One region of the Paraglaciecola aquimarina genome, then DNA from elsewhere that is predicted to be linked to it. Evidence: riboswitches for the same ligand, from Rfam matches in the RefSeq annotation. Region 1 holds a riboswitch; the other holds the start of a gene.
The links. Region 1 has a riboswitch for thiamine pyrophosphate ahead of thiC (phosphomethylpyrimidine synthase ThiC). Riboswitches for the same ligand answer to the same signal wherever they lie in the genome.

Region 1 (3,424 bases):
GAAGATCGTCTAACTTCACTTTACCCAAAGCATGTCTGAGTAAACGGTTGCCCATGATGACGGCTTCTTCTGAGCGTTGTGTTTTCAGGTAATGCCGAATATGAGAACGAGCCTTGGCGCTAACCACAAAGTTTAACCAATTAGCATTAGGCTTAGCTCGCGGCGAGGTAATGATTTCAACTGTTTGGCCATTTACTAAAGGTTTGCTGAGCGAGTAAGGACGCCTTTCAACCTTAACCCCAACACAAGCGTTACCAATACCGGTATGCACCGCATAAGCAAAATCTACAGCGGTTGCGCCTAAAGGCAATTCAATAATTCGCCCGTTAGGCGTAAACACGTATATTTCATCTGGAAATAAATCCGTTTTAACACTTTCAATAAATTCAGATGAAGAACTGGCACTTTGCTGCAATTCTATTAAAGACTGTATCCACTTCTGTGCCCGTACTTGAGCCGTGGTATCATTGTTATCGTTAGAGTCTTTATACACCCAATGTGCCGCTACGCCCTTGTCTGCCATTTGATCCATGTCATGGGTACGAATTTGAATTTCTACCGGAATACCATGTGGTCCAATTAACGCGGTATGCAATGACTGATAGCCATTGGTACGCGGTATGGCAATGTAATCTTTAAATCGACCTTCAATCGGTTTATACAGACCATGCATGGCCCCAAGCGCTCGATAACAGCTGTCGACGGAGTCAACTATGATTCTGAATGCATAGATATCCATCACTTCGTTAAACATCAATTCTTTATTTTTCATCTTTCGATAAATAGAATAAAGATGCTTTTCTCTTCCTGTCGTTTGCGCGTTAATGCTCAACTCGGCTAATCGGCTGGTTACTTCTTTCTGGGTATTTTCTATGATTTCTTTACGATTACCGCGAGCCTGTTTAACAGCTCCTTTTAACGCTCGAAAGCGTAGCGGATACATAGCTTGAAAGCCTAATTCTTCTAATTCATTCTTAATATCATGAATACCTAGGCGATGGGCAATGGGGGCATAGATGTCTAGAGTTTCGCGAGCAATGCGCCGTCTTTTATCTGGTCGTAACGAACCTAAAGTGCGCATGTTATGAGTACGGTCGGCCAACTTAATCAAAATGACACGGATGTCTTGCACCATTGCCATCATCATTTTACGAAAGTTCTCGGCTTGAGCTTCTTGTTTGTTACTGAAGTGAATTTTGTCTAATTTACTCACCCCTTCAACGAGCTCTGCTACGGTTTGCCCGAATTCGCCACTTAGGTCTTCTTTGCTGTACTCGGTATCTTCAATTACATCATGTAACAGCGCCGCCATAATGGTTTCATGGTCGAGTCGCATGTCGGCTAAGATTGCCGCAACCGCTACAGGGTGGGTTATATAAGGGTCGCCACTAGAACGCATCTGTCCACTGTGGGCATCTTGAGCTAGCACAAACGCTCGCTGAGCATCCGCTACCCATTCTGGCGGCAAATAGTTTTCTAACTTTTGTTTTAAACCCTCAAAAAGATACACAAATACTGCTTTTAGTAATTAATCAGGTTATTAGAATACGAGGAAAAAGGACACAAGCCAACGGCTAACACTAATAAATGTAGCCGTAAGCTAAAAAAAACGTTATTCTGCAGAAAGAATATTCGCTACAGAGGCAAATTCTGCTTGATCTTGCTCTTGTTGATCACGGAGGGTTTCTGCGTCTAATGTATCAGCAGTGACCAGTCCTTCTTCAATTTCACGCAATGCAAGAACAGTAGGCTTATCTGTGCCTCTTGGAACTAAAGGGTCTTTACCTTCAATTGCAATTTGACGAGCACGACGAGCGGCCACTAGAACCAAATCAAAACGATTGCCAATTTTATCTACAGCATCTTCAACTGTTACGCGAGCCATGATGATCTCCATCGGGTGTTAATATGAAAAAAAGGTCGCATAGTGTACTTATTAATTAAGCACTTTAAAAGCTATTTGATCGGCAAATGATCAATCTAACCGAAATAAATTAAAATACCTTGAATCTTTTTTCTTCTTGCCCGTATACTAAGCGCTCTTGTCGGAGTGCCTTTTTAGGCTGAGACCGTTAATTCGGGATCCGTTGAACCTGATCGAGTTAGTACTCGCGAAGGAAACAAGCGAGAGCATGAATCTATGATTTTTAATAATTAAGATCAAATATTTAGCTCCGTTAACCAATAATTTCATGGTCAAACTATCAACCTGAATTACTGGTGCTTTTCAACAAAATACCTCTCCAGACAAGCAACTTCCTTTTCAACTGTATTTGTGAGATTGCTAATGTCAAATCGTCGTCAAACTCGTGCGCAAGCACAACAATTTATTGATAATTTAAAACCCTTACTCCACCCCAATTCAAGCAAAGTGTACTTACCAGGGATCCAACATGATATCCAAGTTGGTATGCGAGCAATTCAACAGACCGATACTATTCTAGGAGGAACCGAGTCTGAACCTGTGACAGAAGCTAATCCTGACATAATGGTTTACGACTGCGCTGGGCCCTACTCTGATCCTGATGCCAACATTAACGTACGTCATGGCCTACCTAAGCTTAGAAGGGACTGGATTATTCAGCGTAAAGACGTTGAACAATTGCCAGATGCCAGCTCACGCTATACCCAACAGCGTATGGCTGATGATGGCTTAGATCACCTACGTTTCGACTCACTAGATAAACCACTTAAAGCCAAAGCAGGCAAATGTGTCACGCAAATGCACTACGCTAAAGCAGGTATTATTACTCCAGAAATGGAATACATCGCGATTCGTGAAAATATGGCTAGAGAACACGTTAGCCAAGATGTCTTGACTCAAAAAGCGGCTGGACATGCTTTCGGTGCCACAATCGGACAACCCATCACCGCTGAGTTTGTACGGGATGAGGTGGCTCGCGGACGAGCAATTATTCCGGTTAATATTAATCACCCCGAAGCCGAACCTATGATCATTGGTCGTAACTTTTTAGTTAAAGTCAACGCCAACATAGGTAACTCAGCTGTAACCTCATCTATCGAAGAAGAGGTAGAAAAATTGGTTTGGTCGACTCGCTGGGGCGCCGATACTGTAATGGATTTGTCTACTGGACGATATATTCACGAAACTCGAGAATGGATAGTACGTAACTCACCAGTACCTATTGGCACAGTGCCTATTTACCAAGCCCTCGAAAAGGTCAATGGCGTCGCCGAAGATCTAACTTGGGAAGTGTTCCGCGACACCTTAATTGAACAGGCCGAGCAAGGCGTGGATTATTTTACTATTCATGCCGGCGTGTTACTGCGTTACGTTCCCATGACCGCTAAGCGACTAACCGGTATTGTATCTCGCGGCGGTTCGATTATGGCGAAGTGGTGTTTGTACCATCACAAAGAGAGCTTTTTGTATGAACACTTCAGAGAGATTTGCCAACTGTGT
Region 2 (3,424 bases), 3.3 Mb from region 1:
TTAATATGTTCTGGATCAAGGTAGTGTTTCCATTCGTTAAGTTCAGGGCACAATAAAATCATGAGTCCGCCAGATCTTATGGTTCCACTAAGGGCCATAGCCGCATTAGCTCTAAACCCGTCAAACGCGTCAAAAATCACATGATCATACTCGCGACCCAATTCGGTGCGGTAATTTTTGACCTGTATTTTAGCTACCTCTGAAGGATGGTCACCTATCCATAGCACACTAGACTGCTTTGGCTGAACAAAGGTTGTGTAGGCAATGTCTCTAGCCCAGTCTTTTTCGCCACTTATAACTAACAATTGTCGGTGGCATAGGGGAGGCTGGCGTGTAGTTAACCAGTGTTTTAATTGGCTTGTCAAAGTGTGCTGATTCTTTATTAATTAAGGAATAATTAGGCGCTAGTTTAAGCAAAGATAGATAAGAATACGAATGTGATTTTATCTGTTAAATATGTAGGCCTATTTTACGACGGCATATTGCCATTCTAATAGCAGACATTGACATTTACAAAAGCCCAATTGATCTTTTGTCTATTCTGACCTTTGGATAAAGCGTGTCTTTTGCAAGGGATTTATACTCTCGATTCCATAGGTGCTAATACAGCCCACATAAATTATATTGGCTATCCATTGGAACGTCTTGATTTACAAAATAAATAAGGGTTAGATGTATAGTTCAAACTCAATTATATATTTAAGCATTTTGGCGTAGTGTTGTGAATCAACCGCAAATGTGTGAGGAAGTGCCATTGTTGTATCGATTACTACTGATCGTCTTATTGTTTAATTCTTTAACTGCATGTAGCTCTGTGGCTCAAAATACCGTTAACTTTAGTATTCTAAGTGAGTTGCCATTGCCTGCTGAGCTTAGAGAAACGTCAGCGTTATATTGCCCAGAAGATGGCAGTGCTTATACCGTAAATGATTCGGGCAATAAGCCTATTATTTATCAATTGGATGATAGCGGTAATCTGCAGTCGTCACTTCCTATAAATATTAAGAATAAAGATTGGGAGTCGTTAACCGGCGACAAGAAACATTTTTATATCGGTGATGTTGGCAATAACAATGGTAAGCGAAAGTTCGTACAGATCCACACAGTTGATAAGCAAGATTTAGGTCAAGTAAAGAATACCATTAGGCTCCACTACTTAGATAATTCAATCAAAGGGAATGAGTATTTAAATCACGATTTTGATTCTGAATCGATTGTTAGTATGGGGCAGCAGCTTTATCTTTTTTCTAAAAGTTGGCGTACCAACAATTTGTATATTTACCGACTTGAAAAGGATGTTTTAGAACAAAAAATTCGACCATTTCAATCAATTGAAGGTTTACCTGATATTGTGACAGGTGGTGATTATGACGCCAAAAATAAACGGTTTATTTTGCTAGGGTACGAACTAAAAGGTCTCGGCAGATTTTATCCTTTTGTCGCGATACTCAACCAAGATTTTAAATTGGTGAAATCTTTTTTGTTAGATCGATTCAAACAAGTAGAAGGTTTATGTGTAACGCCCAAAGGAGATGTGTGGATCACTCAGGAAGGAGCCTTTTCTCCACTCAGAAACTGGTCAAAATGAAAATTTACTAATAGTTATGCTTTTATCGTTCTAAAAGCGGCTTGCACCTATGTGTTTGCCTGTTAGAATGCCACCACTTAAGTAAGTCACAGATTTTCTTACTTAAAACCAAGGGGTGCCCTAGCGGCTGAGATTGAAATCGTTATTTCGAACCCTTAAACCTGATCCGGATAATGCCGGCGTAGGAATGGTAAGGCACTTATATAAGTAGCAAGAATAAATAGCAAAAATATAACCCCCATTTATCTGCCGTAAAGCCGGATCTTTTCACTCCCTAATGAAGAGATCCTAGAATGAATTTCAGTAAAAAATCTTTGGCTAGCTTAATCAGTGTTGTATTAGCCAGTTCACAAGTGTTTGCTCAAGAAGCGTCAGGCCAAAAATATGCCGATACGCAAGAAGTCGAAAAAATTACCGTTCACGGAGCTTTGACCTCTACGCCTTTGTCAGAAATGGCCGCTAGCATCTCTGTATTATCCGAACAAGTCATCGAGCAACGTCAGGCTCAACATATAGAAGAATTATTAAATCGTGCTGCCAATGTCAATTTTGCATCTGGCGCAAGTCGCGGCCGTTTCGTGCAAATTCGTGGTATTGGTGAGCGTAGTCAATTTACCGATCCAGTTAACCCGTCGGTTGGTTATTTAGTAGATGGTATTAATTACTCAGGCCTAATGGCGGGTGCCAGTACGTTTGATGTACAACAAGTAGAGATTTTTAAAGGACCAAATAGTGCACGCTTTGGTGCTGATGGATTAGCCGGCATGATCAATGTTATCACTACCGAAGCCTCTGACGCTCCGAGTATCAATGCTCAATTTGGTGTGGCTAACTACAATAGTTGGAATGTTGGTGTGGCCGCAGGTGGCGCTATAAGTGATGCAACTGACTATAGGTTGTCAGTACATAAAAACAAAAGTGACGGTTTTATCGACAATACGTTTTTAGGCCGAGACGACACTAATGGCATCGATGAACTTACTGCAAGAGCGAAGCTGAATTGGCAAGTATCAGATAACCTATCGATTAAAACAGTGCTGCACTTAATTGATGTTGATAATGGTTACGATACTTTCTCTATCGCGAGAGATAGAACTACCTTGTCAGATGAACCTGTGGTCGACAGTCAAGAAAGTGAAGCATTAGGCGTGACAGCCGATTACCAAGGCTTAGAGTGGGCAAATTTACAAATTCAAGCCAGTGCCATGCAAGCAGATTTAGTTTACGGCTATGATGAAGATTGGACGTTTGTGGGATATGCGCCGCAGGATACAGTCAATGATCCAGATGGCTGGTACGTTGAATATTCTTCTACCGATTATTATTTCAGAGAGCGTGAAGATAGTTCTGTACAAATTAAGCTATCGAGCAAAGATAGTGTAGATAACGACTGGGTTGTTGGTTTGTATTATTCTAAGGAAGATGAAGATTTACAACGTGAATATACATGGTTGAGCAGCCCATTCTTAAGTTCGGTGAATAGAAAAAATTACGCTTTATTCGGCCAATATAAACACGTGTTATCTGATACCCAATGGCTAACTTCTAGCCTACGATTAGCCTCACAAGAATTGTCTTATGTAGATTCTAATTCTCTAGATAGAAACTTAGATCATGATGACTGGGGGGCAGAGTTGAGCTATCACCAAAATGTAGGTGATACCAGTATGTTGTATTTAAGCTTAGTAAGAAGTTATAAAATGGGGGAGTTAACGGCCAGGCCATGAGCAAGCTAGACGACATCGAGAATCCCGTTTTACAACAAGCTGTATTAGATAATGTGGAATTTGCTGCTGAGTCATTAATAGGCTTAGAGTTTGGTATTAAGGGGACTAA

Region 2: it holds a riboswitch for thiamine pyrophosphate, as region 1 does, so the genes downstream of both, RS130_RS18300 (TonB-dependent receptor) here and thiC (phosphomethylpyrimidine synthase ThiC) in region 1, are expected to answer to the same signal.

Annotation. Positions count from the first base shown of each region.
Region 1 covers NZ_JAWDIO010000002.1:363,841-367,264, forward strand. The annotation lists partial or broken gene spoT (bifunctional GTP diphosphokinase/guanosine-3',5'-bis pyrophosphate 3'-pyrophosphohydrolase) at 1-1,510, opposite strand, end outside; gene rpoZ (DNA-directed RNA polymerase subunit omega) at 1,613-1,885, opposite strand; TPP riboswitch at 2,037-2,137, shown strand; gene thiC (phosphomethylpyrimidine synthase ThiC) at 2,288-3,424, shown strand, end outside.
Region 2 covers NZ_JAWDIO010000002.1:3,707,319-3,710,742, reverse strand. The annotation lists partial or broken gene RS130_RS18310 (tRNA(Met) cytidine acetyltransferase TmcA domain-containing protein) at 1-305, opposite strand, end outside; gene RS130_RS18305 (hypothetical protein) at 722-1,588, shown strand; TPP riboswitch at 1,690-1,793, shown strand; gene RS130_RS18300 (TonB-dependent receptor) at 1,882-3,315, shown strand; gene RS130_RS18295 (TonB-dependent receptor) at 3,312-3,424, shown strand, end outside.